One region of the Sphingobacterium sp. xlx-130 genome, then DNA from elsewhere that is predicted to be linked to it. Evidence: riboswitches for the same ligand, from Rfam matches in the RefSeq annotation. Region 1 holds a riboswitch; each other region holds the start of a gene.
The links. A riboswitch is a leader RNA that binds a small molecule or an ion and turns the genes downstream of it on or off. The one in region 1 is predicted to bind S-adenosylmethionine.
Positions count from the first base shown of each region.

Region 2: another riboswitch for S-adenosylmethionine. It lies ahead of G7B18_RS14630 (methylenetetrahydrofolate reductase); the one in region 1 lies ahead of G7B18_RS04865 (5-oxoprolinase).
Region 3: another riboswitch for S-adenosylmethionine. It lies ahead of G7B18_RS05600 (O-acetylhomoserine aminocarboxypropyltransferase/cysteine synthase family protein); the one in region 1 lies ahead of G7B18_RS04865 (5-oxoprolinase).
Region 4: another riboswitch for S-adenosylmethionine. It lies ahead of metE (5-methyltetrahydropteroyltriglutamate--homocysteine S-methyltransferase); the one in region 1 lies ahead of G7B18_RS04865 (5-oxoprolinase).

Region 1 covers NZ_WFKN01000003.1:352,901-361,218, reverse strand. The annotation lists gene G7B18_RS04885 (NAD(P)/FAD-dependent oxidoreductase) at 1-690, shown strand, start outside; gene G7B18_RS04880 (MFS transporter) at 755-1,963, opposite strand; gene G7B18_RS04875 (DUF937 domain-containing protein) at 2,151-2,822, opposite strand; gene G7B18_RS04870 (DUF2891 domain-containing protein) at 2,890-4,008, shown strand; gene G7B18_RS04865 (5-oxoprolinase) at 4,043-4,321, opposite strand; SAM-I-IV-variant riboswitch at 4,389-4,482, opposite strand; gene htpG (molecular chaperone HtpG) at 4,890-6,776, shown strand; tRNA gene G7B18_RS04855 (tRNA-His) at 6,891-6,964, shown strand; gene G7B18_RS04850 (YqgE/AlgH family protein) at 7,018-7,581, opposite strand; gene pdxH (pyridoxamine 5'-phosphate oxidase) at 7,799-8,318, shown strand, end outside.
Region 2 covers NZ_WFKN01000008.1:162,762-171,079, forward strand. The annotation lists gene G7B18_RS14615 (UvrD-helicase domain-containing protein) at 1-1,648, opposite strand, end outside; gene G7B18_RS14620 (30S ribosomal protein S16) at 1,905-2,426, shown strand; gene rimM (ribosome maturation factor RimM) at 2,652-3,176, shown strand; SAM riboswitch class I at 3,227-3,330, shown strand; gene G7B18_RS14630 (methylenetetrahydrofolate reductase) at 3,381-4,337, shown strand; gene G7B18_RS14635 (protein O-mannosyl-transferase family) at 4,527-7,523, shown strand; gene G7B18_RS14640 (glutamine--tRNA ligase/YqeY domain fusion protein) at 7,566-8,318, opposite strand, start outside.
Region 3 covers NZ_WFKN01000003.1:525,676-533,993, forward strand. The annotation lists gene clpX (ATP-dependent Clp protease ATP-binding subunit ClpX) at 1-1,176, shown strand, start outside; gene G7B18_RS05595 (AMP nucleosidase) at 1,235-2,050, shown strand; SAM riboswitch class I at 2,177-2,291, shown strand; gene G7B18_RS05600 (O-acetylhomoserine aminocarboxypropyltransferase/cysteine synthase family protein) at 2,535-3,842, shown strand; gene G7B18_RS05605 (homoserine dehydrogenase) at 3,886-5,067, shown strand; gene G7B18_RS05610 (sigma-54-dependent transcriptional regulator) at 5,460-6,824, opposite strand; RNA gene rnpB (RNase P RNA component class A) at 6,998-7,383, opposite strand; gene G7B18_RS05620 (MauE/DoxX family redox-associated membrane protein) at 7,517-7,888, shown strand; gene G7B18_RS05625 (SRPBCC domain-containing protein) at 7,900-8,318, shown strand, end outside.
Region 4 covers NZ_WFKN01000005.1:199,657-207,974, reverse strand. The annotation lists gene G7B18_RS09725 (Do family serine endopeptidase) at 1-174, shown strand, start outside; gene G7B18_RS09720 (low molecular weight protein-tyrosine-phosphatase) at 270-704, shown strand; gene G7B18_RS09715 (hypothetical protein) at 761-1,108, shown strand; gene G7B18_RS09710 (peptidylprolyl isomerase) at 1,119-1,877, shown strand; gene G7B18_RS09705 (exodeoxyribonuclease III) at 1,917-2,684, shown strand; gene G7B18_RS09700 (6-pyruvoyl trahydropterin synthase family protein) at 2,687-3,109, opposite strand; partial or broken gene G7B18_RS19400 (hypothetical protein) at 3,188-3,361, opposite strand; gene G7B18_RS19395 (DUF4833 domain-containing protein) at 3,415-3,609, opposite strand; gene G7B18_RS09690 (hypothetical protein) at 3,722-3,898, opposite strand; gene metE (5-methyltetrahydropteroyltriglutamate--homocysteine S-methyltransferase) at 4,085-6,397, opposite strand; SAM riboswitch class I at 6,470-6,573, opposite strand; gene G7B18_RS09680 (response regulator transcription factor) at 6,658-7,344, opposite strand; gene G7B18_RS09675 (sensor histidine kinase) at 7,360-8,318, opposite strand, start outside.

The sequences.
Region 1 (8,318 bases):
GCTTCTTGGAAAAAGACTGGGTCTGATGCCTCTTGGGTGTCGATGTTGGAGCAAAAGGGAATTAATGTAACACCCCTCGAATCGGCTAATTCGGGGTATAACACAGAAGAAGATTGGAGTGATATCGAAGGGCAGGCGTTGAAGAACATACAAATTCGCTATAAAAGCTATACTAAGCTTGGTGAAATTGTATTTACAAGTTATGGAGTAGAAGGGGGGCCTCTTTATCACATGAATAGATTTACCAGAAAAGATATTTTCCCCTTAGAGTTGGAGATTGATCTAAAGCCCAATATGTCGGTAGATAGTATCATGGACAAGCTTACAGGAGTCGGAAGTGTGGTATCTCTATTGAAAACCAAAGTAAAGCTGTCGAAAACAGCTATTGCCCTTTTGAAAAGATTGGACAAAGATGTGTTTATAGATTCCAGGTCACTCGCTATGGCGATCAAGCGATACCCGATTCATGTTACAGGCTTAAGGCCTATTGAAGAAGTAATCTCTACCGCAGGCGGGGTTTCTTTTGAAGAGCTTGACGAGAATCTCGCTTTATATAGATTTCCGAAAGTTCACTGTGTAGGGGAGATGATTGATTGGGAAGCGCCAACGGGGGGCTATTTGTTGCAAGGCTGTTTTAGTACCGGAGCATGGGTAGCCAAAGCAATATCCTGCCCTCATGATGCTCTATAGAACATAAATGTAAGATTCTAAAAAAGCAGGTTAGGATAGAGATGTCCCCTCTTTAATTCTTAGTCTAATGGCTTTTCATTAACTCCTCTAAGTTCTCGAATTTTTTACCTCGAACGGTTTGCTTTTTCTCTACTTTTAGATAGAATAGTAGGGCTAGTACTGCGCCAGTTGAAGCCATAACCACCCCGATTAAAGAAGGGTAGTTGTAAGTTAGGCCATAAGCTATGGGGACAGCACCAAAATAGGCTCCTAGTGAGTTACCAATGTTAAACGAGGCCTGTCCACCTGCGGCAGCGAAGGTTTCTGCTCCTTTTGCGTTATTGATCAGCATCATCTGTAGTGGAGAGCCAATACTGAATGCTATCATTCCGGTGATGAAAGCCATAGGGTAAGCTAATACGGTAATATGCGCGATAAAGAAGAGAATCAGTAGACAGCATGCCATTGCAGAAAAACTTGCAATAGCAGCTTTGCTAGGAGAGATGCGGTCTGCTAATCTGCCCCCGACAATATTTCCGACAAACATACCTGCACCGATGAGCACCATAATGATAGATACCTGGTCCGGAGATAGACCAGATACGGTAGTAACTAGTTTTGAAATATAGCTGATCCATGCAAAGAGACCTCCTGTCCCGATCGCGATAACAGCTACCATTAGCCATGCATCCCAGCGTTTGAAATAGCTTATTTGTTGAATGACGTTATTGTTCTTATTGGCTGGGATAATAGGCATCCAAAAGTAAATAGCTAGAAACGTAATTAACCCTAAAAGAGATATAACAGCATAGGTTATCCGCCATGAATAATGGTGTCCAATATAGGTGCCTAATGGTACACCTGCAAGATTGGCAATTGTCATACCTGTAAACATCATGGAGATGGCCTGTGCTTCCTTACCAGGCTTAGCGAGCTTAGCGGCTACAACGGAACCTATTCCAAAAAATGCTCCATGGGGCAGACCTGATATAAAACGTGAGATGAAGAGACTCCAATGATTGGGAGCTATGGTAAAAAGCGCATTGAAGACAAAGAAAAGCAACATTAAGAAGAGAAGTACTTTTTTTGCAGGGTACTTGGATGTGGCAGCAACTAATGTGGGAGCACCGACAACTACCCCCAAGGCGTATAATCCTATCAAATTGCTGGCTGTAGGAATATCGATATTAATATCTGAGGCGATGTCAGGTAATATACCCATCATCGTAAATTCAGTCATTCCGATGGCGAGACCACCAAAAGCTAAAGCAACTAACCCTTTATTTATAGACATTTAAAACCTGTTTAGGAAAAGAACTCATCTATATGATGAATACTTTGATACCTCCGGAGAAGGAGGTTCAAGGCTACAAAAATAAGGTTTTATATATAATGAAAAAGTAAAAATGTAAAACCGTAAGATTGGAAAAATAGTCTTACGGTTTTACCGTGTCAAAAGTTTATCATTCTGGTGAGGTTTTTTACTTGCCAAACATGCTGGCTAAGGAATCCAGTACTGATCCTTTCTGGTCATTGCCTTTATCCTTATTGAAGAATTCGCCTGCTAGATCACCTAATCCGCCGAAGCTTGCAGATCCTTGTTGTGTGTTGTCTTCCTTTCCAGAACCCCCACCAAGTACTGATCCTAAGATACTGCCTAAGATTCCACCACCTGAGGAACTGCTTGATTGGCCACCAATCAGCCCTCCCAATAGATCACCAAGGCCTCCTCCAGAGAATTGTTCTTGTTTTTGCTTGCCCAGATAGCCCATGACAATAGGAGCCAAGATGGCCAGCACATTGCCGATTTTGTCCGTTGATATCCCTGTCTTAGCGGCAAGGTTGTCCTTTACCATTTCGGTATTATTACCAAACATATGGTTGACAATTTTATTGTCATCATCAGAAGGTTCTTGTCCGAGCAATCCACCCAGTTGGTCCAGTATATCTCCACTATGTTGATCTAATGCTTTATTGATTCCCGCTTCTTTGGAAGGGTCTTTTTTTGCATTATAGTTTAATGCAGCAATCATTAAAGGTACGGCAGCAGCGACGAGCCATTTTGCCTTGCTTTCTTCAATATTCAATAAATTTGCGATTGAAGAAATGGCTTTCGAGCCGATGCCTCCTGTGACTAAGTCTGTTATGTTCATGACTTGATAGTTTAATGTAATTATGATAATTTTAGAACAATCTATTAAAGCTAAATAAAAATACGAAATGAAAATCAAACTATGGATGCCTTTGGCTCTTGTCTGCAGTATTTCTTTTTCGAATTGTAGTAATAATTCTGCAAGGAAGGAACCAATGGATACGAAGGAGGAGGCAGCACACATTAGCCTGACGAAAGAACAGGCTGCTCAAATTTTTTTATTGCCTATCCACTGTCTTGAAGTGGAGTACCCGAATAAGCTAGGACAGGTATTGGGGTCTAGCGACGACTTAAAATCGCCTAAGCAGCTGCGTCCAATATTTTATGGCTGTTTTGACTGGCATTCGTCGGTACATGGCTATTGGTCTATTGTGGAGCTCCTGCAAAAATACCCAGATCTGGATAAGGACGGAAAAATCCGTTCTATTTTGAATCAACATATCACTCCGGAAAATGTAGCCGTGGAATTGGCTTTTTTTAAGGATAAAAACAATACCAGTTTCGAACGTACATATGGATGGGCTTGGTTGTTTAAACTCCAGGAAAGCCTGTCGCAATGGAAAGAGAATACCGACGCGCAGCGATGGAAATCAAATTTACAGCCTTTGGTAGACCTATTGGTCGATAGGTACAAAGAGTACCTGCCTAAATTGGTCTATCCTATCCGTGCCGGACAGCATGATAACTCGGCTTTTGGATTGTCACTGTCATTGGATTATGCCCGTTCGGTAGGGGATAAAGCTTTTGAATCGGTATTGAAAGAGCATGGCACACGGCTTTTTCTAAATGACGTGAATTGTAATCTAGCCTATGAGCCGAGTGGTTATGACTTCTTATCACCTTGTCTAGAGGAAGCATATTTAATGAGTAAGATCCTAGATGAGCAATCGTATAGCGGTTGGCTTAAAAAATTTATGCCTAGTCTATTTGAGCCGGGATTCAGCCTGTCTGCAGCTGTAGTTAAAGATCGTACAGACGGCAAGCTCGTCCACCTGGATGGATTGAACTACAGCCGTGCCGCTTGTCTGTACGGAATTGCCAAGGCTATTCCTCAAGTGTCGCATTTGAATAAAATAGCAAATGAGCACATCGCCTTTTCGTTGCCCAATCTGTCTGCACAAGATGATTATATGGGGTCGCACTGGTTGGGTACTTTTGCGCTGTACGCTATAGCACATGCCCATTAGTCCCCAAGGGTGAAAACACATTGATCCCGATCAATTACGATTTAGAATCGCAACTGATCGGGATCAATGTGTTTTCGACAAGCTTTACCGGTACCGATAGAATACTGGTAAAGCCATCGTTTTTGGTCACGATGTGGGACAAATCAACTCCTTTTTTGGAGAAAGCCGATATGATGGCCGTACGGAATGTCGCTCTTGAAGAACCCCAGCCTTGACTTTTTATAGTTTCATTATTGAGATGGATAAGCTCTTCGGTGGAGTAGTGTGCAAACTTCTCTAATAAGTGTTGATAGAATGATATTGATGTTGCCATACAATTTAAAAATTTATTTGTTAAACCATAAATTGTATCCAGAAATCGGTAGGAAAAATAAGCGTTTTTAAGACGTTTATTTTGGTTGTAAACCCGTATTATTTTACCACCGCGGTGACTACACTCGGTTGGTATTGCTTTTGCAATTCTGAATACGCTACAAATTTAGTAGACTTTTTGATAAAAACAAAGAGAACCTTTCATTTTCTGCTTTTGTTTTTATACCAATGTTTCGTCATAGGATATTAGTAGTTACTTTAGCCGTGTATTCTTCTAACTTTACTGTGGTTTTATAGAGCTATAATAGAGGGTTTGTAGAGGGTTAATAGAGGTAAATCTCTATAAACCCTCTATTTCATCTCAGTTAAATACCTAATTGGACAGAAGGAGATATACCGTTGTCTTAAACCTATATATAAGGAGGTGATAATGTATAATTGAAAGAGATAAGAGTGACAGAATTTTAGTGCTTTTCTTATGTTATTCTGACATTCTGTCTTAAAGTCAACTTTGGAACAGGCCTTGATAAGTTTATTGTGATAATAAAAAGTTAAATAGTAAAATACATATGCAAGAAAAAGGTAGTATCTCGATCCACACCGAGAATATTTTTCCGGTGATCAAAAAGTTTTTATATTCTGATAACGAGATTTTCTTAAGAGAATTGGTGTCTAATGCTGTGGATGCCTCTCAGAAAATTAAACGGTTATCTTCGCTAGGTCAGTTCAATGGTGAAGTAGGTGAGCTAGTTGTTGATGTGAAATTTGATGAAGCAGCTAAAACTATTACGATATCGGACAACGGTATTGGTATGACTGCGGAAGAGATCAAAAAATACATCAACCAGATTGCATTTTCAGGTGCTACTGAGTTCATGGAGAAATTTAAAGAGGCCAACGATGCGAATGAAATCATTGGGCGTTTTGGTTTAGGTTTCTATTCGGCATTTATGGTTGCAGATAAGGTGGAGATTGACTCTTTGTCTTACCAAGATGGCGCTGAACCAGCACACTGGACCTGTGATGGTAGTACTTCATACGAGATTTCGGAAGGTACGCGTACGACACGTGGAACAGACATTATTCTACATATCAATGCGGATTCCGAGGAATTCTTAAATAAGTTTAAGTTGCAGCAGATCCTGGATAAGTATGCCAAGTTCTTGCCTGTTCCTATTCGTTTCGGTACAAAAACTACATCGGAGCCAGATGGTGAAGACGAAGAGGGTAAACCTAAATACAAATCGATTGAAGTTGATAACTTTATTAACAATACAAATCCAGCTTGGACGAAGTCTCCTTCGGAACTGACAGATGAAGATTATCTTTCTTTTTACCGCGAGTTGTATCCGCAGTCAATGGATGAACCTTTATTCTGGATCCATCTGAATGTCGATTATCCATTCAACCTGACAGGTATCCTTTATTTCCCGAAAATAAAGAACGAGCTAGAAATTCAGCGTAATAAGATTAAGCTTTACTCGCGTCAGGTATTTATTACAGATGAGGTGAAGGATATCGTTCCTGAGTTTTTGATGTTATTGCACGGTGTTATTGACTCTCCGGATATTCCATTAAACGTATCACGTTCATTTCTACAGGCAGATGGTAATGTGAAGAAAATTAATAACTATATCACGAAGAAGGTTGCGGATAAACTGCAGGAAATATTCAAATCGGATCGTAAAGGATTTGAAGAAAAATGGACAGATATCGGTCTTTTCATTAAGTACGGTATGCTGAGTGATGAAAAATTTGCAGATAAAGCAAATGATTTCTGTTTATTAAAGAACACATCCAACGAAAGTTATACCCTGAAAGAATATTATGAAAAAGTAAAGGATATTCAGGTAGATAAGGATGGTAATATTGTATACCTATACAGCTCAGATGTCGCCCAACAAGATGGTTTTATCACCACGGCTGCTGCTAAGGGATATGATGTATTGGTGCTGGATGGACCTTTGGATACGCATATTACTTCGTATTTGGAGCAAAAAGGTGGCGAAAAAGTTCAGCTAAAACGCGTTGATTCGGATGTCATCGATAAGTTGATCCAGAAAGACGAGAAAATTGAATTGGTGTTGAACGAGGAAGAGAGTAAGAAGGCTACTGACCTGTTCCAGAAGGCGATCAACCGTCAGGATATGAATGTACAGATCGAAGCATTGAAAGCGGATGAGTTGCCTGTCTCTGTAACGTTAGATGAGTTTATGCGTCGCATGAAAGATATGGCGAAGACGGGTGGTGGAATGGGATTCTATGGTAGTATTCCGGACAACTATAAAGTTAGCGTAAATGGTAACCATCCGTTGGTAAAGCGTATCATAGAAAGTGGTGAAGAAGAAGGTGAAAAATTGGCTAAACAGGCTTTTGATTTGGCTTTATTATCGCGAGGATTGCTTACTGGCGCTGATTTGACTTCGTTTGTGAAGCGAAGTGTAGAGATGATTTAATCATTCTAAAAAAATAATTACTTAATCCTCATTGTGTTATTATGCAATGAGGATTTTTTGTTAAAAATATTTGCACTATATGAATTAAAAACCTACTTTTGTATCACAAACACGGTAGGTATAGCTCAGTTGGTTAGAGCACTAGATTGTGGTTCTAGGGGTCGTCGGTTCGAGCCCGATTACTTACCCGCTTCTAAAGGCTTCTCAGTAATGAGAGGCTTTTTTTTTGTATGCTCTTTGCTTAATTTAGATAAGGACTTTTCGGGAAATTGGCAACATGAGCGTATTTGGGACCGAGACTGATTAATGCTTGTTTCCATAGGGTCTCTCCATCTGTTAGAAATGTGAGTTCTGGTTCAAACGAATTATGCACCGCCCAGGAATTTTGTTTTATTTCTTCTTCCAATTGGCCTACAGACCAACCGGAATACCCTAAGAAAAATTTTATTTCCTGTGGATAAATAAGATGGTTATCGATTAATTCTAAAACCTGTTCTAAGTCGCCTCCCCAAAAGAGATCTGTGCCGATTGGCGTACCTCCGCTGATTTTTTGTGGCGTACAATGCAGAAAAAATAAAGCATCATTTTGTACAGGGCCTCCGATATAAACAGGGAAATCTTTACATGTTATCTCTGCTATGATATCCGATAATAATACATTGGAAAGATGATTTAGTACCAGACCTAAAGTTCCTTCTTGGTTGTGTTCACATAGGACAACGACAGAACGTTCGAAATTAGGATCGAGTATGAATGGTTCTGAAATCAATAGACTTCCTTGTTGGGGGGCATTTTGATTGAACATGTTATATCGTAATTATTCTACTATAAACTTAGACAAATTTGTCTTTATATACAATTGAAGTTAACCGACGGTTTCTATTGCATGTTAATTGGTGGCTGTTTGGATAAAATCTATAAAAAAGGTCGACATCTTAAAGTGTTGAGGTTAAAAAGGGAGGAAAGATGACAATCTTTTGTGTCGCATTTAGTAAGTTTGTCAAAGAAACAAAATACAACCTATGGCAATCGATCATAAAAAAATTGCAGCGATTCGTGAAGATTATGTCAAGGACTCTCTTTCCGAAAAACAGGTTAGTGCTGATCCGCTGCTTCAATTTACCCAGTGGTTTGAACAAGCTATGCATGCCAATGCAATAGAACCGAACGCAATGACACTATCTACAATTAGTGAAGGGGGATTTCCTTCATCTAGAATCGTGTTGTTGAAAGATATTAAGGCTGATGGCTTCAGCTTTTTTACAAATTATGAAAGTCAGAAAGGCTTGGATATGTCACATTGTGCAAATGTCAGTCTGTTGTTCTTTTGGCCCGAGCTGCAACGACAGGTGCGGATAGAAGGTGTGGTCGAGCGTCTATGTGAAGAGGATTCGGATGAATATTTTGCTTCGCGCCCAAAGGGAAGCCGGATAGGGGCCTGGGCATCTCCACAGAGTCAAATCATACCTGATCGGGATTTTTTAGAACAACGTGTGCACTTTTATGAACAGCAGTTTGCGCAATCTGAAAAGGTAGATCGAC
Region 2 (8,318 bases), on a different contig from region 1:
TACTTTTTTGTTCAGGAATGAGCTGACTGCTGTTTTCATAGGCTCGAATGAGCATGCTGTCATTCTGTTCATTACGCCACCAACGTAGCCCTTCGTCAGAGAGTTCGTCGGAGATTTTGTCATTCAGTACCTGCTGTAGATGTCTTGGAATTTGTTCGTACACATAGTTGTTGAACCGAATGATATTAGGAAGACTTCTGTAATTGGTATCTAGTATACCATTCTCGATAAAAGTTTTCTTTGTTATTTCGGATAGATGAAATGAGTTGCTGACTTGATCTTCTACTTGCTGCAATAGGATCCGCCAATCGCCGTTACGCCAGCGGTAAATACTTTGTTTGACATCTCCGACAATAAGGTGTTCATGTTGCTTTCCTTCCGTATTACCAAGTGCATTCAATAATAGCGGACTATAGTTTTTCCATTGAATCCGGGAAGTGTCCTGAAACTCATCAAACAGGAAGTAATTGTAGCGATTACCTATTTTTTCCCAAATAAAGGTAGGATCGTTGTTGTTGTCAAGCCCCAGCTTGTTTAATAGAATCTGTGAATCTGAAATCAACTGCGCAGCATTTTCTTTGCGCCAGATGCTTAAAAGGTCAGACATTTCTTTTAGCAGTCGGAGGTAATATAAGTTGCCTTGAACGGCCTGATAAGCGATGTATATAGGTGTCAGGTTTTGGAGTTCTATAAACTGTTGTAATACAGGTTGAAATGCGTGTATGTAATCGTGCTGTACGTTTTTATTTACATCCGTAAATGCTTCTTCATTGTCAATAAGTGCTATAAATCGTTCCATGACTTTGTCGAGGTCTGATAAGGAGAGCTTATGGACACGAGGGGATACCTTGTACGCTGAGACCAATTTGTTGCGGGATTTGCCCTTCATGTTATCCGCTTGGATCTGCAATGTTCGATAGGTATCTTGAAAAGATGTTATCGTGTGGCTGACAGCATCTAGATAGGATTGGGTCTTGTCTATGACCTCTGTGTTAAGCAGATTGAATACCCGGTTGGTATCTGCCGATACCAGAGCACCATCGAACTCCTGAAAATTTTCGGAAAAAATTAAACCCGCTAACTGTGCAAGTTGATTTCTGTAATTCCAATTCTCGTTATTACTGATTTTTTTTTCTGCATAACCAATAATCCAATCCAATAGATCTGGTCGTTCATCTAATAACTGATTGAGCATGATGGTTAGATCGGCCTTCACCTTATTGGTGTTCATTTCGATCTTATAACCCGCATCAAGGTTCAATTCGTAAGTAAACGACCGGATTACCTTCTGAGAGAATCCATCAATCGTACTGATGGTAAAGTGGCTATAGTCGTGTAAGATTTTTCGATATACACGGTGTGCTTTTTGTTGAAGTGAGGCTGCGTTCCAGCTTGGATTCTGTTCAATTAACAAATCTCTGAAACTTTTTATTTTTCCGCTGTTATCACCGATTGCCAAACCTTGTAACACAGAGAGAATACGTTCTTTCATCTCTGCCGTAGCTTTATTGGTAAAGGTAACGGCTAAAATCTCACGATAGCTGTTTTCATTGACCAGTAATAGGGATAGGTAATGGAGGGTGAGACTGAAAGTCTTACCAGAACCGGCAGATGCTTTAAGAATTCGGAGAGGAGCGACATTGTTCATCCTACAAAGTAAAAATTAAAAATGGGAAATTCAAAAGAGACTTTAAGCGATAAGCAATAGGCTATAAGCTAATTATTTTGGAGGGTAGACTTTTTGCCTATAGCAGTATTAAGTGATTAAAAATCAGTTTGTCTTTTTAATTAACTTCGTTGAACTCGCAAGCTCGGTTTTTATTTTTTACTTTTTATTGTTATCTTTGCGTCCCCTCTTACATACAGTACGGGGGATATGTTGAATACATAAATAATAATTAAACATGGCAACTAAAATCAGATTGCAAAGACATGGTAAAAAAGGAAAACCTTTTTACCACGTAGTAGTAGCAGACTCACGTGCACCACGTGATGGTAAATTCATCGAGCGTTTAGGTTCTTACAACCCAAACACTAATCCAGCAACTATCGTTTTAGATTTCGAAAAAGCTTTAGATTGGATGAACAAAGGTGCTCAACCTACAGACACAGCACGTGCTATCCTTTCTTACAAAGGTGTGTTGTACAAAAAACACTTGCAAGGTGGTGTGAAAAAAGGAGCTTTTGATGAGGCTAAAGCTGAAGAGCTTTTTACGAACTGGGCTGAAGGTAACACTGCTAAGATTGAAGGTAAAAAATCTGGTCTTGCAAATGCTAAAGAAGAAGCTAAAAAAGCAGCTTTAGTAGCTGAGGCTAAGAAAAAAGAAGAAAAAGCTGCCGCTGTAGCTGCAAAAAATGCACCAGTAGAAGAAGTTGCTGAAGAAGTAACTGAAACTGCTGAAAACACAGAAGAAACTGAAGGTTAATCTTTCATAAAGTATTCAAAGAAAAATGGTCGGTTCATATTATGGGCCGACCATTTTTTTCTGAAGCTGTATATTTTATTGATCATTTCATGTTTTTTAAGGAGTCAATGAGCTCGCTTCGTTCGGACCATAGGCCATCAAGAACTTTCATCTCCGTTGATGATTCATTGGAATCATGAAAGTTTTTCTTTTTTAATTTTTATTTTTGACTTTTAATTTGATAGAATGACCATAGAAGAAAGCTTTTACATCGGATATGTAAGTAAAACCAGAGGACTCAAAGGGGAGGTGCAATTGTTTTTTGAATTTGAGGATTATAATGAACTGGACTTCGAGATTATCTTTTTAGAGGTGAATAAGAAGTTGGTTCCTTATTTTGTGGATCAGATCAAGCTTCATAACAACAGTACCGCATATGCTACATTTGAAGATGTAGATCATATTGATAAAGCGCAGGTGTTGGTCCGTAAAAAAATGTACCTGCCGAATGATAAGATGCCGGAACGGGATCCAGATGATTTCCGGTATACAGATTTAGTGGGGTACTTGGTCATTGACGAAGAGCATGGTGAACTCGGAGAAATTATTGAAGTGCAGGAGATGCCGCAGCAGTTTATAGCTACGGTAGATATCGATGGTAAAGAATTGATGTTTCCACTCTCCGATGATTTGATTCTAGGGATTGATCCCGATGAAGAAATCATTGAAGTAGAGCTTCCTGAGGGATTGGTCGATCTGTACAAAGAGTAATTTTTTACTTTTTCATTTTTACTTTCCACTTTTAACACCGATATTAGCAGAGCTTATAGAGAAAGGCCGAGGGAATAGACCCGAAGAAGCCTTAGCAACCTGACGCTGTTCAAGGTGCTACATTCTATCCACCAGTTGGCGGAAAAGATAAGCTGCAGAATCACAAGGTCTTTGTGTGCTTTCTCTTAGCCTAAAAACAATTGTATGAAGATTATCGACCATATTAAACAGGCTGATGGGAAGACTTTGTTCTCGTTTGAACTTCTTCCGCCTGCTAAGGGCAAAGGGATCCAAAGTATTTTTAATACAATGGATGAGTTAATGGAATTTAACCCTCCTTTTATTGATGTGACTTATCACCGGGAGGATTACCTGTATAAGGAACATGCTAATGGTTTGTTAGAGCGTGTTGCCTATCGTAAACGCCCTGGAACGGTAGCGATATGCGCCGCAATAATGAATAAATATAAGGTGGATGCTGTACCTCATCTTATCTGTGGTGGTTTTACCAAAGAGGAAACAGAGAATGCATTGATAGATCTAAATTTCTTGGGTATTGACAACGTTTTGGTGTTACGGGGAGATGCCCGTAGGGGAGACGCTGATTTCATTCCTACGCCAGGTGGACATGCTTATGCTACGGATCTATTACAGCAAGTAAAGGATATGAATGGGGGGCATTACCTGCATGAAGATGTAGAGAGCTCGGAACAGACGGACTTTTGTATTGGTGTAGCTGGCTATCCTGAAAAGCACTTTGAGTCGCCGAACTTTAATACGGACTTCAAATGGTTAAAGAAAAAAGTGGAGATGGGAGCAGAATTTATCGTGACCCAGATGTTCTATAATATTGATAAGTACAAAGAGTTTGTCCTTAAATGTAGGGACAATGGTATTCATGTGCCTATTATTCCAGGATTGAAGCCCTTGACTTCAAAGAAGCAGCTGATAGCTTTGCCTAAGATATTTCATTTGGATATTCCAGAAGAGTTGAGTGATGCTGTGGATGCTTGTAAGACTAATGTAGATGTGCATCAGGTCAGTCAGGAGTGGATGGTGAATATGTGTCGGGAATTGATAGATTTTGGTGCTCCAGTATTACATTTTTATACGATGAGCAGCCCTGGGCCCACAAAGCGGATTGTCGAACAGTTAGCGTAAATGTTAAGGATTATTGATCAATGGTTGATTGTTAATTTTATATGTTTGTATTTGAAGAGCGAAGCAATCTATCCTATCAGGGGGTAGATTGCTTCGCTTCGTTGTATTTGTGTTAAAATTTGTTAACAATTGGTTGTTATGAAGCGTGTTATGTAGATTTATTTACTGATAATCTAAATTAATGCACGGATGACTTATAACAAAGCAAATAACTTGATCGGCTGGCTATGTGGTCTCGTGGCCGCAGCGGTTTATATCGCTACGGCCGATCGGTTTAATAGCTGGTGGGATACGGGGGAGTTCATTGCCTCGGCCTATAAGCTACAGGTCGTTCATCAGCCAGGCGCCCCATTGTTTCTTCTTATTCAAAACCTATTTTCGAATCTGGCAATGGGTAATGTCTCGAAAGTTGCTTTTTGGATGAATGTGGGGTCTGCGGTATGTAGCGGACTTACTATTGTTTTTTTATTCTGGACGATCACCGCGCTATCAAAAAAGGTGCTTCTTTCCAGTGGAAAGGAGTCGACTGATATGGCTAGTTTTCAAATACTGGGTGCGGGAGCTGTAGGAGCTTTGGCATATAGTTTTACCGATAGTTTTTGGTATTCGGCCGTAGAATCAGAAGTGTATGCTATGTCGTCCCTATGTACGGCCATCGTATTTTGGTTAATCCTGAAATGGGAGTCGAGAGTAGATCAGGAAAATGCCAATAAATGGTTGTTGGTGATCGCTTTTGTGATCGGATTGTCTATTGGTGTACATCTATTGAATCTTTTGACAATTCCAGTGCTGGCTTTGATCGTGTACTTTAAAAAGGCAAAACAGGTTAATTGGCAGGGGACGCTTAAGACGATCGGTGTGGGAATAGCGTTACTTGCATTTGTTTTGTGGGGCGTTATCCAATATTCGGTTAAGATAGCTGCTTATACAGATCTATTCTTCGTAAATAGTCTTGGAATGGGATTTGGATCTGGGATTATATTTTTTATCCTGTGTCTGGTAGGAGGTTTAATTTCCGGGATTATTTATGCTAAGAAGAAAGCTAGGCCAATTCTCCAGCTTTCATTATTAGCGGTTTGTTTTGTGTTTTTTGGTTTTAGTTCATATGCAATGCTTTTGATTCGTTCGCAAACGAATATTTCGCTGAACAATGGGTCTCCAGATAATGTGTTTTCTTTTCTGGGGTACCTAAGTCGTGAACAGTACCAGTCTGAACCATTATTTAAAGGGCCTTCTTTTGACGCCAATGTGGTTGGACTGGAAAAATCACATTCCTATTGGGAAGGGAATGGCAAATATCGTCAGGTAGCGAGCAATAGCTCGTACAAATACGATAAGGAAATGCTTTTTCCTCGTTTATATAGTGATAAACATGCTGATATTTATAGTTATTACCTTGGATTAGATAAAGGTGTAGCACCTTCTTTTGGGGATAATCTGAAGTTTTTCTTTTCGTACCAGCTTAATCACATGTATCTACGTTACTTTATGTGGAATTTTGTAGGTAGACAGAATGATGAGCAGGGACACAGTGGTGATATTTCTGGTAATTGGCTGTCGGGCATCACACCGATAGACAATATGTTTTTGGCAGGGCAGTCTAAACTCTCTGATGCAATGAAGGCTGACCCCTCGCGTAATGTTTATTTCTTTGCGCCTTTTATTTTAGGGATAATGGGGCTGTTGTGGCATATCAAACGAAGTAAGCGGGATGCTCTTGTTGTGGCATTGTTATTTTTTTTTACGGGTATAGCAATAGTTCTTTACCTGAATCAGACGCCGATGCAACCGCGTGAACGGGATTATGCTTATGCGGGTTCTTTTTATATGTTCTCGGTTTGGATCGGCCTTGGTGTATTAGCCCTGACGGATCTACTGAAGCGCTACTTATCAATTAAGAGAGCAGCGATCACTGCTTTTTCGTTAGCTACGGTGGCGGTACCTGTTTTGTTAGTTTCTGAAAATTGGGATGATCATAATCGGTCCGATAGGGAATGGACCAGAGATATGGCCTACAACTACCTGCAATCTTGCGAAGAGAATGCGATCTTGTTTACGTATGCGGATAATGACACGTTTCCGCTGTGGTACCTACAAGAAGTAGAGGGAGTTCGGCCAGATGTGCGAATCGTGAATTTGAGTTATTTACAGTCGGACTGGTACGTGAAACAAACGATGAAAGGTATAAACCGTGCTGAGGCTGCACCGATCCAAATCGATGCTAAAAAGATTGATAAAGGTATTCGGGATGTGATGTATGTGCATGATATGGGGATAGAGGGGCATGTGGATGTAGATACATTGCTTGATATTATGCTGTCGGATAATCAGAATAACCAACTACCCTTACAAAACGGGGAATTTGTAAATTTTTTGCCGACAAAGAAAATACGGCTAAAAATAGATCGAGAGGCGGTAATTCGGAATAAGGTCGTGCCCAAGAGTTGGGAGAATGCTATTCCTGAAACAATGCAATGGACTTATAATAAAGAGTATGTGTCTCGTGCTGAACTTGCGATGATGGCTATATTAGTGAATAATAGGTGGGAAAGACCTATATATTTTGCAAATATGTTATCCTCGGATAATTTTATGGGATTGGATCGGTATTTAGTAAATGAAGGGTTAGTATATCGTCTAATGCCTATAGAAGCACAACAGCCGGATAGTCAGATCTCCTTGGTGAATACAGATACCTTGTACAAAAATATTACGGAGAATTTTCGGTGGGGTAATATAGCACAAATGAAACATTTTGATCAAGATTACCGTTCTTTTGCAAATCGGTATCTGTTTGGTGAAACTGTTCGGTTGGCCTTGGATACGTTGCTTCAGGAAGGGGATATGAAACAAGGCAAGGATGTCGCGCTGTTGGCTTACGAAAAAATGCCAAGGAAAATAGTAAATATGGAGCACGTATATGATAATGTGATAGTGGTGGACACACTTTTCAAAGTGGAAGAACAGGAGCGGGCATCTATTTTAGCAAACAATAGTTTGAAGTATATTGATGAGCAATTGCGATATTACGAAAGCGTGGGAGATAAGCTTAGTACATTTGATGTAAGGAATATGCGATTGGCTGTAGAATCGTTGGAAAGCTTCAAGCGAGTCGTGCACAATGCGAAGAATGCGGATTTGATTGCGCGGGTTCATGGGATAGAACAACGTTACAAGGAATTGTAACAATAAAAAAAGGAAGCTTGATCAAGCTTCCTTTTTTTATTATTATCCTTTTTTGACCTCTTTGGCCCAAGAGTCTTTTAGCGTTACCGTACGGTTGAATACTAAGTGATCTGGGGTCGATTTTGTGTCAAGGGTAAAATATCCCATACGTATAAATTGATATCCCTTTCCTGGAATTGCGTAGTTCAGATCGGGCTCAATATATGCATTTTCGATGATGTGCAAGCTTTCTTTATTGATAGATGCTTTGAAATCTTCTTCTGCTGCAGGGTTTTCGACTTGGAATAAGCGATCATACAATCTAACTTCTGCTTTTTTTGCATGTGCTACAGAAACCCAATGTATAGTTCCTTTTACTTTTAATCCGGAAGTGTCTTCACCGGATTTGGAGTTGGGAATATAGGTACAATGTATCTCTGTGACTTGTCCATTTTCATCTTTTTTGAAATCATGGCACTCCACAATATACCCATGCTTAAGTCGGACAGATAGTCCAGGTCCTAAACGGAAGAATTTTTTAGGTGGTTCTTCCATGAAATCTTCGCGCTCGATCCAAAGTTCCTTTGAAAACGGAATCATTCTACTTCCTTCTCCTCCTTCTACTTCGGGGTTGTTTTCACCATGTAGTTCTTCTACCTGTCCATCGGGATAGTTGGTGATCACCATTTTGATAGGGTCTAGAACGGCCATTCTACGCCATGCAGTTTTATTCAGATCCTCACGGATACAGAACTCCAAGAGACTTACATCAATCATGTTTTCCCGCTTTTGTACACCGATGCGTTCGCAGAAGTT
Region 3 (8,318 bases), 170 kb from region 1:
GCCGGAGATGGAGCGCATATCTGTGATCGCTGTGTGACCCAAGCAGGCGAAATTTTAGCGGAAGAATTAAATCAGCGAAAAAATAAATCGCTACAAACCACGCTAAAGTTAATCCGTCCTTTAGAAATCAAACAGCATTTAGACCAGTATGTAATTGGACAAGATGATGCTAAAAAAGTTATTTCTGTAGCCGTATACAACCATTACAAAAGATTGAATCAAAAATCGAGTTCAGATGAAACTGAAATCGAGAAATCTAACTTAATCATAGTTGGAGAAACAGGTACAGGCAAAACTTTATTAGCAAAAACCGTCGCTAAAATTCTTAATGTACCTTTCTCCATAGTCGATGCCACTGTACTAACGGAAGCCGGATACGTGGGGGAAGATGTGGAAAGTATACTTACCCGTCTACTACAGTCTGCGGACTACGATGTAGCTTCCGCTGAAAGAGGAATCATCTATATTGACGAGATTGATAAGATCGCTCGTAAAAGCGATAATCCTTCGATCACAAGAGATGTATCTGGCGAGGGTGTACAACAAGCATTACTTAAAATTTTAGAAGGAACGAATGTAAACGTACCTCCCCAAGGTGGCCGAAAACATCCCGATCAAAAAATGATAACGGTAAATACGAGTAACATTTTATTCATCTGTGGTGGAGCTTTTGACGGTATACAAAAGAAGATTGCCAACCGCCTAAGAACACAGACCGTAGGTTATAAAATGATAGAAGAAGAGGAAGATATCGACCTTAATAATCTGTATAAATATATAACACCTCAAGACCTAAAAAGCTTTGGCCTAATTCCGGAGCTGATAGGCCGACTACCGGTATTAACGCATTTGAATCCGCTTGATAAAGAAACTTTATTAAGTATCCTCACAGAACCTAAAAATGCGTTGATAAAACAATACGTCAAGTTATTTGAGTACGAGGGAATAGAACTCAAATTTGACAAGGAGGTTTATAATTTTATCGTTGACAAAGCTTGGGACTTTAAGCTAGGCGCTAGAGGTCTACGAAGTATATGTGAGGCAATCATGCTCGATGCGATGTTCGAGATACCGACAAGCAAAGAAGAAAGTGAGGACACCACGCTACATATAACGCTCGATTATGCAAAGAAAAAATTTGCTAAATCAGATATCAAGAAATTGAAAGTAGCCTAATACAACGATCCCTCACCCATTCGGTGGGGGATTATTTTTTAATTAAAAACCACGGAACATGAAAAAAACTAAATCTGTAGAGACTCCAATAACACCTGGACTCAAATCAAAAGAAGATATTGTTTCAAATTGGTTGCCCCGTTACACAGGCAAACCTTTAGAAGAGTTTGGCGAATATATCCTCTTGACAAATTTCTCTAAATATGTTAAGATGTTCTCTGCTATGCATGAAGATGCCCCTGTTTACGGCGAAGACAAGGCCATGCAAGCATGCACCGCCAACGGGATAACCATCATCAACTTTGGCATGGGAAGCCCTATGGCTGCCACAGTAATGGATCTGTTATCGTCAATTAAACCCAAAGCTGTCCTATTTCTAGGAAAAACAGGTGGATTAAAAAAGAAAATTGCTGTGGGCGAATTAATACTGCCAATTGCTGCTATTCGGGGAGAAGGAACTTCAAATGATTATTTTCCACCAGAAGTGCCTTCCCTACCCGCATTCGCACTGCAAAAAGCAATATCCACTACAATTCGGGATCATGCCAGAGACTATTGGACAGGAACGGTTTATACTACAAATAGGCGGGTATGGGAGCACGATAAAGCTTTTAAAAAATACTTAAAGACTATACGTGTCATGGCCGTAGATATGGAGACCGCGACCATTTTCAGCGTGGGTTTTGCAAACAAAATCCCTACAGGAGCACTCTTACTCGTTTCGGATCAACCAATGATTCCAGAAGGCGTTAAAACAATTGAAAGCGATCTATCGGTTACCGCAAAGTTTGTCGAAACCCACTTAACTATTGGTATCGCCGCATTAAAGCAACTTATAAACAATGGACTAACAGTCAAGCACCTGAAGTTTTAAGGGCTTGACTACAACAGTTCGCAGAAACTTGTCCTATTTTTTTTGTTATTTAAAAGTTTGTATTATATTTGCTCTGCACTATCGATAGATAGTGTATCTAATCAACACCTTTCTAGTATAGGTCTTGGTTTATAAAGAAGCGGCGAGAGACTGGCTCAATGACCCGCTGGCAACCTTCAAAAAAGATTTGAAAAGGTGCCAATTCCTGTCCAAAGAAATAAATCTTTGGAGCATATAAATGAAAAAAGACGATGACATTAAATTTCACAAGACAATTAGCAATTGTTGCGAATAGTAAACCTACTCGCAAAATCTCCTTTTATACAACCAATATCAGTTGTATCTCTACCCGAATGCGCTAGTCGTCAGTATCTATTGCAGTCCCGAATAATAAGGTGATATGCAATTGACACTATAAATGACGACCAAAAACCAAATTTCTTTCGCATTTCCACATAATATCTTACAGCAAAAAAAAATAAAAATGGCTAATAATAAAAGTTTAAATTTCGAAACATTACAGGTGCATGCAGGACAAGAAGTAGATCCTACGACAGGATCCCGCGCGTTACCTATCTACCAAACCTCATCTTTTGTATTTGAAAATGCAGAACATGGAGCAAACCTATTTGCGTTGAAGCAGTTTGGAAATATTTACACCCGTATTATGAATCCTACGACCGACGTTTTCGAAAAAAGGATCGCAGCATTAGAAGGTGGTGTAGCAGCAGTAGCAGTAGCCTCAGGTCAAGCAGCGCAATTTATTGCACTAACAAATATTTTAGAAAGTGGAGAGAACTTCGTATCTAGCGCAAATCTTTATGGGGGTACCTATAACCAATTCAAAGTATCCTTCAAAAGACTGGGCATTGAGGCTAGGTTTGCAGCTAATACCGATGCCGAAAACATAGAAAAGTTAATAGACGATAAAACAAAAGCGATATACGTTGAGACAATTGGTAATCCGAGCTACAACATTCCTGATTTCGAAAAAATTGCTGCTGTAGCACGCAAATACGACTTGCCATTAATTGTAGACAATACTTTTGGAGCTGGTGGATATTTATTCAAACCACTTGAACATGGTGCCAACGTAGTCGTTGAATCAGCAACAAAATGGATCGGTGGACATGGTACAAGTATAGGAGGTGTGATCATCGATGGAGGTAACTATAACTGGGGGAATGGAAAATTCAAACAATTCTCCGAGCCATCTGAAGGATATCATGGTCTAGTATTCTCCGATGTATTCGGTGTAGACGGCCCCTTTGGAAACATCCAATTCGCGATTAGAGCCCGTGTAGAAGGACTGAGAGATTTCGGCCCGGCATTATCCCCTTTCAACTCATTTTTACTTGTGCAAGGATTAGAAACGTTATCCCTGCGTGTACAGCGTCATGTTGACAACACACAGGAAATAGCGCAATGGCTAGAAGCACACCCACAAGTAGAAGAAGTGAGCTATCCAGGGCTAAAAAGTCACCCTCATCACCTACTGGCTCAAAAGTATCTTAAAAATGGATATGGCGCTGTTCTCTCCTTCACCATAAAGGGTGGTGCACAGAAAGCAGATGAGTTTATAGACTCTTTAGAACTGATCAGTCACTTAGCAAATGTTGGTGATGCGAAGACATTAATTATACACCCTTCTGCGACAACGCACCAACAATTAAGTGCTGAAGCACAAAAGGCAGCAGGAGTTTACCCTGGATCACTACGCTTATCTGTAGGAATCGAGCATATTGACGATATAAAGGCAGATCTACAGCAAGCCTTTGACAAGATAAAATAACAAAAGAAATAGTAAAACTTAAATCACAGTATAAAAAAGGGAAATGAGTAAAAAGCTTACAATTGGTATGTTTGGGTTTGGTGTTGTAGGACAAGGGTTGTACGACATCATCAAAACCAAAAATCTCAATTTAGAAATCAAAAAGTTCGTTATCAAAAACGCTCAGAAAGAGCGAAGCTTACCTGCTGAACTCTTTTCGACGGATGCTAGCGCTATATTGGATGATCCCGAAATCAATACCGTAGTCGAATTGATCGATGATGCCGATGCTGCATTTGAAATCACAAAAAAAGCACTATCAACCGGTAAGAATGTAGTGTCCGCAAACAAAAAGATGATCGCTACCCATCTACAGGAACTTACAACATTGCAACAAAAGCACGGCACATCGTTATTATACGAAGGTGCAGTCTGTGGCAGTATTCCAATCATTAGAAACCTAGAGGAATACTACGACAATGAGTTGCTACATTCGGTAAGTGGTATCTTTAACGGTTCATCTAACTATATCTTATCCAAGATATTCAACGAAAACCAGAGTTACGATACAGCACTGAAAAAAGCACAAGAGTTAGGCTTTGCTGAAACCGACCCTACTTTAGATGTTGGAGGTTATGATCCAAAGTTCAAATTAGCAATCGTAGCATCGCATGCATACGGCTTATTTGTAGACCCAAACAAGATACTTAACTTAGGAATAGACAAGCTTAGCACAGCTGATATTCGATACGCTAAAGAGAAGAACTTCAAAATTAAACTTATCCCTCTAGCAAAAGAAGTAAGTAACAGCGAAGTGGTATTGTATGTAATTCCAAAGTTCGTCTCTAAGGATAGCATGTTATTCAATGTAGAGAATGAGAACAACGGGGTATTAGTAAAAGCTGCATTCGCAGATGAACAGTTCTTCTACGGCAAAGGCGCTGGAGGTCACCCTACAGGATCTGCTGTGCTTTCGGATATCACGGCACTTAGATACGACTATCGTTATGAATATAAAAAACACCTGAATGCACAAGAACTAGCGTATTCTACCAATTTTGATATCAAAGTATATTTCCGTTACGAGGATGAAAATGTTTTGGAAAACATAGCTTTCAAAAATATTTCTGAGCGGTTTTATGGAGAGGATTACAAATACGTGATCGGACACATCAATCTACAGGAGATCATTAACAAAAGAGAACTAATTAACCAATCGGGGTATTTCTTAGCGGAGATATCTTAACATATTAGCCCCTAAAATTATGAAGAAGGTGTCCCGATCAGGACACCTTCTTGTGTTTTAATAGACCTTCAAAAAAGACGCTAACTACCAAAAAAAGGAATTACTCAGATGTTAAAAAACTTTAAATCAATTGCTTTAACCAACAATATTGAGTATATTTAAAGGTTAACGATTTATATTAGTATTATGAGAAAATGGCATAGTGTGTTTTTCCTGATGTTGCTTTCTAATATGGGGTGGGCCCAGTCAGGAATTGATTCAGATCAACAATCACCTATAGTATTTATTATTATAGGAATTGTACTACTTATTATAGTAGTATTTATGTTATTTAATAAACAAAAACGAAAGTATAATGATTAAAAAAAGGGCTAATGCCCTTTTTTTAATCATTATACAATATTATATTTCCTTACTCGTTCACGAAGCCCATCTTCAGAAATACCCAAAAGCTTAGCTGTTCGCCCCGTATCACCACCATTTTTATTTAGCTTATATACCAAAAATTTCTCTTCCGCGAAAGTTAAAAAGTCTTCTAGATTATTCATTCTATCCAAATCGATCATAGCTGATCCTCCACCCAATCCATGATGCGTAGATATAGAAGGATTTGCAAAAGATCTAACTTCCTTTTCGGTTATCTTACGATCACTCAAAATAATAAGACGCTCTACCATGTTGCGTAATTCCCGAATGTTACCCGTCCACGGAAGCGCTTGTAGTGCTTTCATTGCTTCAGAAGTTATCTCTTTAGTCGGTATATTGTAGTCCGCACAGATCTCCTCACAAAAAGCCGTTGCTAAAGTAGGGATATCATCCTTACGATCTGCCAAAGAAGGCACATGGATTAGAATAACACTAAGCCTATGGTACAAGTCCATCCTGAAATTACCCGCATCGATTTCTTTTAAAAGATCCTTGTTTGTAGCAGCCACAACACGAACATCCACGGAGATCTCCTTTTCCCCGCCTACACGGGTTATTTTATTCTCCTGAAGAGCACGTAATACTTTTGCTTGGGCAGACAGGCTCATATCTCCAATCTCATCCAAAAACAACGTACCTCCACTAGCTTGCTCAAACTTACCTATACGTTGCTTCACAGCAGACGTAAATGACCCTTTTTCATGGCCAAACAATTCGGATTCGATCAGTTCGGACGGTATAGCCGCACAATTTACCTCGACAAGTGCAGATGAAGCCCTATTGGATTTCTCATGCAACCATCGAGCGACCAACTCCTTCCCTGAACCATTGGCGCCTGTGATTAGTACCCTCGCTTCTGTAGGAGCAACCTTCTCAATACTCTCCTTGATGAGTGAAATGCCCTCAGAATTTCCCAATATCTCCTTTGTTTTAGAAACTTTACGCTTAAGAACCTTTGTCTCTTTTACCAAAGACCCTTTTTCAAGAGCATTACGCACAGTAATCAATAAACGATTTAAGTCTAGCGGCTTTTCCAGAAAGTCATATGCCCCTTTTCGAGCCGCTTCAACAGCAGTCTCTATCGTACCGTGCCCAGAGATCATAATAAATGGCGTATCTGAAAATTCCTTAGCAGCAGTCAGAACCTCCATCCCATCCATTTTATTCATCTTGATATCACAGAGTGTGAGATCTATCTTTTCCTTTTTAAGAAGCTCTAAACCATCTATACCATTGTCTACATCAAAAACTTTATAATCCTCATACTCCAAAATATCACGCAAAGAACTACGGATAGGACGTTCATCATCAATTATTAAAACTGTAGCCATATTCACATTTAAATTAATGTCGAGCAAAATAAGAAAAAACTTTCAGGATTCCAATGAATCTCAAGCGGTCAGAAAAGTTCGTTACAGCACGTAAAGCGAACGCATTAATGTTAAATAAACCAAAAACAAATCCATAAAAATTTAGCCCCCTGAAGAGAACTATAAAAAGAGAAAAAGAAGCAAACCTTGTAAGCCGGGTTCTGTATCCCAATGTATTGGGATCTCTATCATTTATCTAGCCCCAAGATCACTCTTGGGGTCCATCAACCTACCCATTGCAGGTCCCGACAAGTCGAGAGAAAACGAGCAGCCTTCGATTCCTGCAACCTATTTGGTTTTTCAACACACGAGGTTTACCGTAATGCATGTCGCCATACAATACCGTGAGCTCTTACCTCACGTTTTCACCCTTACCCCGAAAATCGTGGCGGTATATTTTCTGTGGCACTTTCTGTACCCAATAAATTGGGTCCTTCCCGTTAGGAAGCGTGTTGCTCTTTGTTGCCCGGACTTTCCTCTCTTCCGATAATATCGAAACAGCGATAGAACCAGTTTGCTTCTCCTGCAAAAGTAGCATATTTTTAGTGACAAATATTTTAAAAAATTGTAAAACTTATCTTATGCTAAGTTGTTTTCTTTATCTCACTGATAACTTTAAGAAATAATTATCAGATTATAAACAGAAGAAGACCATGAAAATCGTAAAATTTATTATTTGCTTACTATTTGGCCTACTCTTTATAAATGCAGGGCTCAATAAATTTTTTATGTATATTCCTGTCCCGGAAATGCCAGAGGAACTTCGAAAAGTAAATGAAGCATTTGGCACCATCAAATGGTTGATGCCTCTAATTGCGACAATAGAAATTATCGCAGGTCTATTATTCATTATCCCTAAGACCAGAAACTTAGCCGCAATAATGATCTTCCCCATCATAATTGGAATATTACTACACCATTTCTTTTATGCCCAAGAAGGACTTCCAATGGCAATAATAATCTTTTTGATTAATATGTGGGTGATAATCGAAGGGAGAGAAAAATACAAAAATCTTCTTAACTAAAACCAAATACCATGAGCAATACCCTATTCGATATTGATAGAAATAAACATACAATCACTGTAATTTCTAAATATCAGGCATCCTTAGAGCTCCTTTGGGCAGCGTGGACGCAATCCGCGATGTTGGATAACTGGTGGGCTCCGCAGCCCTGGAAAGTAGAAACTAAAGAAATGAATTTTGTTCAAGATGGCAGATGGTTATATGCGATGGTCTCTCCCGAAGGGGAGAAAATATGGAGTTTAATCGAATATATAGAAATATCTCCACTTCAATATTTTATTGGAATAGATGCATTCTGTGACGAAAACGGTGCGAAAAATTACAGTCAGCATCCAGGAAGTAAATGGCACACCTCATTCGAACAAGGCAACAGAGAAACAACAGTTACCAACCTCATCAGCTTCGATTCTACTAAAGCAATGGACGATAT
Region 4 (8,318 bases), on a different contig from region 1:
GAATATTTTGGAGTTGAACGAGGATTAGTGATCACTGAAGTAAACGGAAAAACAGTAAACAATGTTGATGATGTTGAATCAGCACTTGCATCGACGAAACGTAATATTGTGCGTATAAAAGGAGTTCCTCAGCGCGGAAGTACAGTTGAATTGAATGTGCCCATTGAGTATTAAACTGTAGACTAGTTAATATATAACGTAGGAATATGGCTTTCGCAAGAGAGCCATATTTTTTTGCTTTTATATGCAATAATCTGGATTTTTGGAATATGAAAATTTTAATGGTTTGTTTAGGAAATATTTGTCGATCGCCATTGGCACATGGTGTGTTACAGGATCTGGCTGTGAGAAATGGATTGGACTGGAAGATTGATTCTGCCGGTACAGGGGATTGGCATGTCGGACAGGCTCCGGATAGACGGTCTGTAGCTGTCGCGAAAAAGTATGGTGTGGATATTTCGATGCAGCGAGCGCAGCATTTTACAGCAGATATGTTGGACGAGTATCATTTGATTTTCGTGATGGACAGGCAGAATTATGAAGATGTAATTCGTTTGGCACAAAATAGTATACAGAAGGATAGGGTTCGGTTATTTTTGGAGGATAACATTGTGCCAGATCCTTATTATGACGATACACTGTTTGATGCGGTGTATAAATTGGTAGCAAAGAGATGCGAGGAACTTGTGTTAGCATTATCTTAAAGAATCTCATGACAATTCTTACCTGTGAATTCGTTACTTTTGACTTTTAAATTAACATGAAAGCAGCAGAAGTAAATAAAAAGTGGAATACCTTGAGAGAGGCTCTTGCTCAAAGTTTTGATATGGAATTACCCGATATAAAGGTGGTTCTTTTTTTGATCGGCGTCCAGGAATTGGGACAGGGACCCAAGAGATTTTCAAAAAGGGAAAAAGAAGAGTTGATGCATATCGCTACGTGTAGACTCTTCAGTGCTATGGGTTTCTATGAGTTGGAAGGCTTGGATGAGCAAGGCTGGCCACATTGGAAGTTAGTGAAAGCCATCCCTAACTACACCTTGTTGGAGCAAGAGTTGATTATGAAGTCATTGATTATAGATTACTTTCAGGAACTGGAAGTGATATAACTTATTTATTATGAAGAGATTTTTACTTTCTATTTTTATAGGGATATGCTTTGTCGCCGTGAACGCGCAAAAACCCCAATACTATTATGTAGATTTTAAGACGGATAAGGGAAATATCTTAATCCAGCTCTACAATGAAACTCCTAGACACCGGGACAATTTTAAAAAGCTTGTGAATGATGGGTATTATGACTCCTTACTTTTTCATCGGGTCATTAAAAATTTTATGATTCAAGGTGGGGACCCAGACTCAAAGAAGGCAGCAGACAAAGTCTTACTGGGTAATGGGGGGCCTGAATATAAAATCCCGGCTGAGATACAGTCGAATCTTATTCATAAAAAAGGTGCTTTAGGAGCTGCGAGAGATAGTAATCCAGCAAAGCAATCCTCTGCTTCGCAATTTTATATCGTGCAGGGGCGACGTTTTACAAATGAGGGGTTAGATTCATTAGAGCGATTTAAATTGAATGGCGGTAAGCTTTCTGCTACGCAAAGAGAAGCATATACGAGTATAGGAGGGACGCCGCATTTGGATGGAAATTATACTGTATTTGGGCAGGTTATAAAAGGGCTTGAGTCGGTAGACAATATCGCGGCGGTTAAAACAGATGATCACGACCGTCCTATAGTAAATGAACGTATGTTTGTGCGTCTATTAACTAGAAGGGAAGCTATTAATCAAGATCGTGAATTGCAGGGTCTTAAGCCAAAAACAGGTTTTTTTACCACACTTTTTGATGCGTTTAAGTCAAAAAAATACAATCTGTAGAAGGATAGCATTGTTCGTCTACCTAATAATTTGTTAAGAATGAAAATTATAACATATAATGTAAATGGGCTAAGGGCGGCCTTGAAAAAAGATTGGATCGGGTGGCTTAAGACGGTTAATCCAGATGTGGTCTGTCTACAGGAAATTAAAGCTACACCGGATCAGGTACCTGAAATAGAGTATCTCGAACAGATGGGATATGAGCATTATTGGTATCCTGCTCAAAAGAAGGGATATAGTGGTACGGCTATATTAACTAAGGTATCTCCTAATCATGTAGAGTATGGTTGCGGTCATGAAGATTATGATTTTGAAGGCCGGATAATCCGGGCTGACTTTGATAATGTGTCCGTGATGAGTACTTATTTCCCTTCAGGTACAACGGGGGATATAAGACAGACTTTTAAGTACCGTTTTTTAGACGATTTTCAGGATTATGCAAACAAGTTGACCCAAGAAAAGGGCAATCTTGTGGTTTGTGGCGATTTTAATATTTGCCACCGCGCCATTGATATCCATAATCCAAAATCGAATGCCAATACCTCTGGTTTTTTACCGGAGGAGAGAGAGTGGATGGAGAACTTCATCAATTCTGGTTTTATCGATACTTTTCGACACTTGAATGCAGATCCGAACAATTATACGTGGTGGAGTTATAGAGCTGGCTCCAGAGGTAAGAACCTCGGTTGGCGGATTGATTACAATATGGCTTCTGTCGCTCTGAAAGATAGAATTAGGGGCGCAAGTATTTTAAGTGATGCCATTCATTCAGATCACTGCCCAGTGTTGTTGGACTTGATCGATTAAGGCTAAACCAATGTATAGGAGGCGGCACATTTTTGTGTTTCCTCCACTTTGCATTGAATAAGGCGGCAGTTGTATTCAGCGAGTTGTTGAGGGCCTATTTCTTCTACTAAATATTTGGCTATGTTTTCCGCTGTTGGATTGAAGGGGACCAGAATGAGACTTTCTTCCGAAATATCCAGTAGTGCTGTTACTAGTGGATCTTCATTCCAGATAAGAAATTTATGATCAAAATTATCCTCGAGCCACATACATAGCTTCTCTTTTATTACAGAAAAATCTACGACTCGACCTACCGTATCTAATTCCTCGGCTTGAACGATGAAATGGATACGATAGTTGTGGCCATGCAAGTACCTGCATTTGCCTTCATGGCCTACAACCCGGTGTCCGCATGAAATGTCGTGGTATCTTTCTGCTGTAATCATAGTTACAAACTTAGATAAAAAGCGGGGTATTCTCGAACATTCAAAAGTAAAATCTAAATAAAGAAAAGATAGGATGTCCTAATCGACTATCAGTTTTGATTGTACTTGCTTACCGTCCTGATTTGTCCCGAAAAAAAGAATGCAATCGACTTTTGTATTCAAGCCTGAGGTTCCTTCTTTTTGAAAAATAAATAGCCTGTGGACTTTCATCTTTATGCCATTTAACGTGGTCTCCAAAATGTATTTTTGATCATCTGTACTACGTAATTAAAGGCGCTGATAGGGTAAGATACCAAAGTGAGATCCTAAGAATTGTCGCTTTTGGCATCCCAGTCCACACCATAAGCAAATTTTCGTTGTATAGTGGTTAGGGATTTTATTTCGCTTTTATTGTCAAATAGGTGTCTGCTGATTTGCACAGGTTCATTTCGATCTAATTTGCCGTTTTGATTGATTTTTGTCTGATAGATATAGGTGTTCTTTCCTATGTTATGCTGTATATAAAATAATAGGTTTTAGCTTGTGGTTTTGGATATTCTTCTTGTGCAAATGAAGGAAAGACGCCATAACCTATGAGTATAAGCAATAGCATACATTGATACATATATTGCCTTAATTTTGTTTCCTGCCAAATATTTTTGCAAGTATCCATAATACTAACGCAACTACAACTACAACAATAATAATACCTGACCATACCCCTGCTTTAAAAATGCCCCCAATGACTTCGCAGCTTGTCAACAACATTGTTGTTAAAAGCATGAATGGTAATATAGTAAATCTCTTCATATCTAATTACTTTATGACGCATAAGTTTACGGATCGATTTTATTTTATCGTCGTATACCGAACCAATTTCTATATGAATGAACAAGTGATGTGAAAAAAAGTTTGGTAACGTCTGAAAAAAAGGAGAAAGCCTAAAGTAAGGTACTTTAGGCTTTCAAGATATTTAAATATTACTAAATTTCAGAATTATTCTGCTCTTAAGATTTTTGCAGCTTCAACCATAGCTTCTAAGGCAGCCTTAGTCTCTGGCCAAGCGCGAGTTTTAAGCCCACAGTCTGGATTTACCCAAAGTTGAGAAGCTGGGACTACATCCTTAGCTTTGCGCAATAGGTCCACCATTTCGTCTGTACTAGGTACACGAGGAGAGTGGATGTCATATACTCCAGGGCCTATATCGTTAGGGTACTTGAAGTCACCTGCGAAAGCATTTAATAGTTTCATCTGTGAACGGGAAGTTTCAATTGTAATAACATCAGCATCCATTGCGGCTATGTCTTTAATTACATTGTTAAATTCTGAATAACACATGTGCGTATGAATCTGTGTATCATCTTCAACATTAGAAGAGGAGACGCGGAACGATCGAACAGCCCAGTTTAGGTAGTTTTGTTGATCAGCTTTACGTAAAGGAAGTCCTTCACGGATTGCTGGTTCATCGATCTGAATAATTTTTATTCCTGCTTTTTCCAATGCCTGTACTTCATCTAAGATCGCGAGAGCAATCTGATAGGTCGTCGTTTCACGAGGTTGGTCATTACGAACGAAAGACCATTGAAGGATCGTTACAGGTCCTGTCAACATACCCTTTACTGGACGGTCTGTCAATGATTGTGCATAAGAGGACCAACGTACTGTCATATCAGCTGGACGATATACGTCTCCGTAAATTACAGGTGGCTTAACACAACGAGAACCATAAGATTGAACCCATCCGTATTGTGTAAATGCATATCCCGCTAACTGTTCTCCGAAATATTCAACCATATCATTACGCTCGAATTCTCCGTGTACTAATACATCAATGTCTAATTGCTCTTGAAGACGGATGGTGCTTTCTGTTTCTTCGGCAATAGCTTTGTCATATTCTGCTTGTGTTATAAGACCTTTTTTCAAATCAGCTCGCCATTTACGAACATCTTTGGTCTGAGGGAATGATCCAATAGTGGTAGTAGCAAACGCTGGTAGGTTGAATTTCGCTTGTTGAGCTATCTTACGTGCTGCAAAAGAAGATGTGCGACGAGCGTCATCATCCGTAATGTTATTAACACGTTCTTTTACTTCAGGTTTATGAATTAATGGAGATGTACGACGGCTTTCGGCCGCAGCTTTATTTGCTTCATAACGCTGTGCTGTAGTGGCGTCAATTTCGCCGTTCGCTAATATTGCTAGGTCTTTAACTTCTGCCAATTTTTGTTTAGCAAATGCAAGCCAGTTTTTAACTGCTGCCGGAAGTGTTTCTTCGTTTTTCTCGCTGTCCAAGTCAAATGGTACATGTAGTAATGACGAAGAAGTGCCTATCCATACTCTGTCTGAACCAAGCGTATTTACTGCTTGATGGATTTTGGTCAAAGATTTTTCGTAGTCGTTTTTCCAGATGTTACGTCCCTCGACAATTCCTAATGACAACGTCAAAGAGGAAGGAACTTTAGGTAGCACTGTGTCTAATTGGTTTTCTCCACGTACTAAGTCTAAATGTAATGCATGTACCGGAAGACTTAAGGCTAAATCTTCATTGTCTTTTAACGCTTCAAAGTAGGTTGTTGCGATTAATTTAGCACTTCCTGCTGCAGCATTTAATCTTGCGAATACTGAGGTGTATAATGCTTTTGTTTTTGCGTCGATGTCCAAAGCCAGGTAAGGCTCGTCAATTTGGATATACTTAGCTCCAGCTTCGGCTAATTTTGATAAAATTTGCTCGTAAACAGGAAGTAGGTTCTCAATTAAATCAATACGTTCGAATCCAGCCTCTTTCTCTTTACCGATCAATAGATAGGTGATAGGGCCAATAATAACAGGCTTAGTCTCTATTCCAGCAGCTTTCGCTTCGTTGTATTCGTTTAAGAATTTTTCTGAATTCAGCTTAAATGTTTGGTTTTTGGTGAACTCAGGTACCATATAGTGGTAGTTTGTATCAAACCATTTTGTCATTTCAGAAGCGGTTACATCGATTCCATCCTGTTGGAATCCACGAGCCATAGCAAAGTAAAGATCTAAACTATAGTTATTATCGATTTTGCTTAGCAAAGAAGTGTAACGGGCCGGTATTGCACCCACTGTTAAAGAAAGGTCTAGTACTTGATCGTAAAAAGAAAAATCATTGGATGGAATGAGGTCGATGCCGGCATCTTTTTGTGTTTTCCAGTTCGCTTCACGGATTTCCTTAGCTGTTTGTAATAGTTCTTCCGCGGAAATTTTCTTAGCCCAATATGCTTCGTTAGCTTTTTTTAATTCGCGGAAAGGTCCCACTCTTGGGTAACCTAAGTTGTTGGTAATTAACATACTATTTTCCTTTTAAATTGTTTTAATAAAAAAATAATGCTGTAAAGAGAGAGTTCTTGGATCAGAAACTTCGGCTTATCTTTTCCGCCAGCTGGCGGATAGAATTTAGCACCTTGTCAAGAGACAGGTTGCTAAGGCTTCATCGGGTCTAGTCCCTCTGCCTTTCTCTATAAGCGATGCTAAGGTATGGAGAAGAATTGAAATTACAAAGAAAAAAAAGGAGAACTTACAAATCTCCTTTTTTCTTTCTGTATTTGGTATTAGCTTACGAGTAGTTTATAACCTTTACCATGTACGTTGACTATCTCGACATTTGGGTCTTCTTTTAGGTATTTTCTCAATTTACTTAAGAAAACATCCATACTACGTCCTGTAAAGTAGTTATCATCATGCCATATTTTAATAAGAGCTTCTTCTCTTGTCAAAACGTCATTTTTCTTTAGACACAAGAGACGTAGTAATTCAGCCTCTTTGGTAGAAAGTTTTTGTTGTTGTCCCTTATAGGATATAACTTGGCTGGTATAGTCAAAGAAATACCCACCAATTTCGAATTTATCAGCTAAATCCTCATCTTTGTCTTTGGAGACGCGTTTTAGTAGCGCATTTATACGTAATAGTAACTCTTCGACGCGAAAAGGTTTAGTGATGTAATCATCTCCGCCTAGTTCGAAGGCTTGCGTTTTGTCCTCCATCATTCCTTTTGCAGTAGCAAAAATGATAGGAACTGTCTGATTTATTTTTCGGATTTCTTTTCCTAGTGTGAAGCCATCTTTTTTGGGCATCATCACATCAAATATACATAAATCAAAATTATCTTTTTTAAACTGTTCTAATGCCTGCTCTCCGTCTTGAGAAAGGACTACTTCATATTTGCCTTTAAGTTCAAGATAGTCTTTTAAGAGTTCGCCTAAATTAGGATCGTCCTCTGCTAATAATATTTTTTGCATAGTAGTCTGTATTTATCAATTGTTGGATTCCCCTGTCTTAAGAGGTAATGTTATCTCAAAGGTCGTGCCTTTATCCTTTTCGCTCTTTACTTGTATCTTACCATCAAGTCTTTTGACTATGTCATGTACGTAGCTCAACCCTAGACCAAACCCTTTTACGTTGTGTAGATTGCCTGTGGGTATACGATAGAACTGGTCAAATATTTTCTCCTGTTGTTCTTTGTTCATACCCATTCCTTTGTCAGAGATTGATATCACAATGTTTCCTTTAGAATTAGATGTTTTTACGTGTATATCTGGAGCGTTTAGGCTATATTTTATAGCATTGTCAACTAAGTTAAAGAATACATTGGAAAGGTGCAATTCGTCACCAATGATTAGGTCTTGAGTCGCCAATAGTTCGGTTTGAAGCACTCCATTAGCTTTATTGAGTTGTAGATGCATACTGTCTAGCACTCCTTCGATCAGTGCGTTAACGCGGACATCTGTTCGCTCCATTCGTAAATTTTCTTTTTCGAGTTTAGCAATGTTTAGCACTCGTTCTATGTGGCTACCTAACCTTACATTTTCATCATATATTATATTTGCTAGTTTGTTGACGCGCTGTTCGTTTGATGCAATCTCTGGATCTCTTAGGGACTCGCTAGCAATCATGATTGTGGCTACCGGAGTTTTAAATTCATGTGTCATATTGTTGATGAAATCGGTCTTCATTTCTGAGATTTTCTTTTGCTTGAAGATAATAGACAGCGTGTAAGCAAAGCAACCGATCAGAACAGCAAAAAGAGCAAGCGTAGGAAGAATTAAATAGCTCATGTTATCTACAATTACCCTTTTTTTGTTAGGGAAGTATATACTCAAACGGCCAGTGGATTCTCCAAAATCTCCCTTAAATAATGCTGTAGTATAACGAGGTGATTTATTGGATGCTGCAAGCGTTTCGGCATCAGGACTGTGGTATATAATCCTTGATC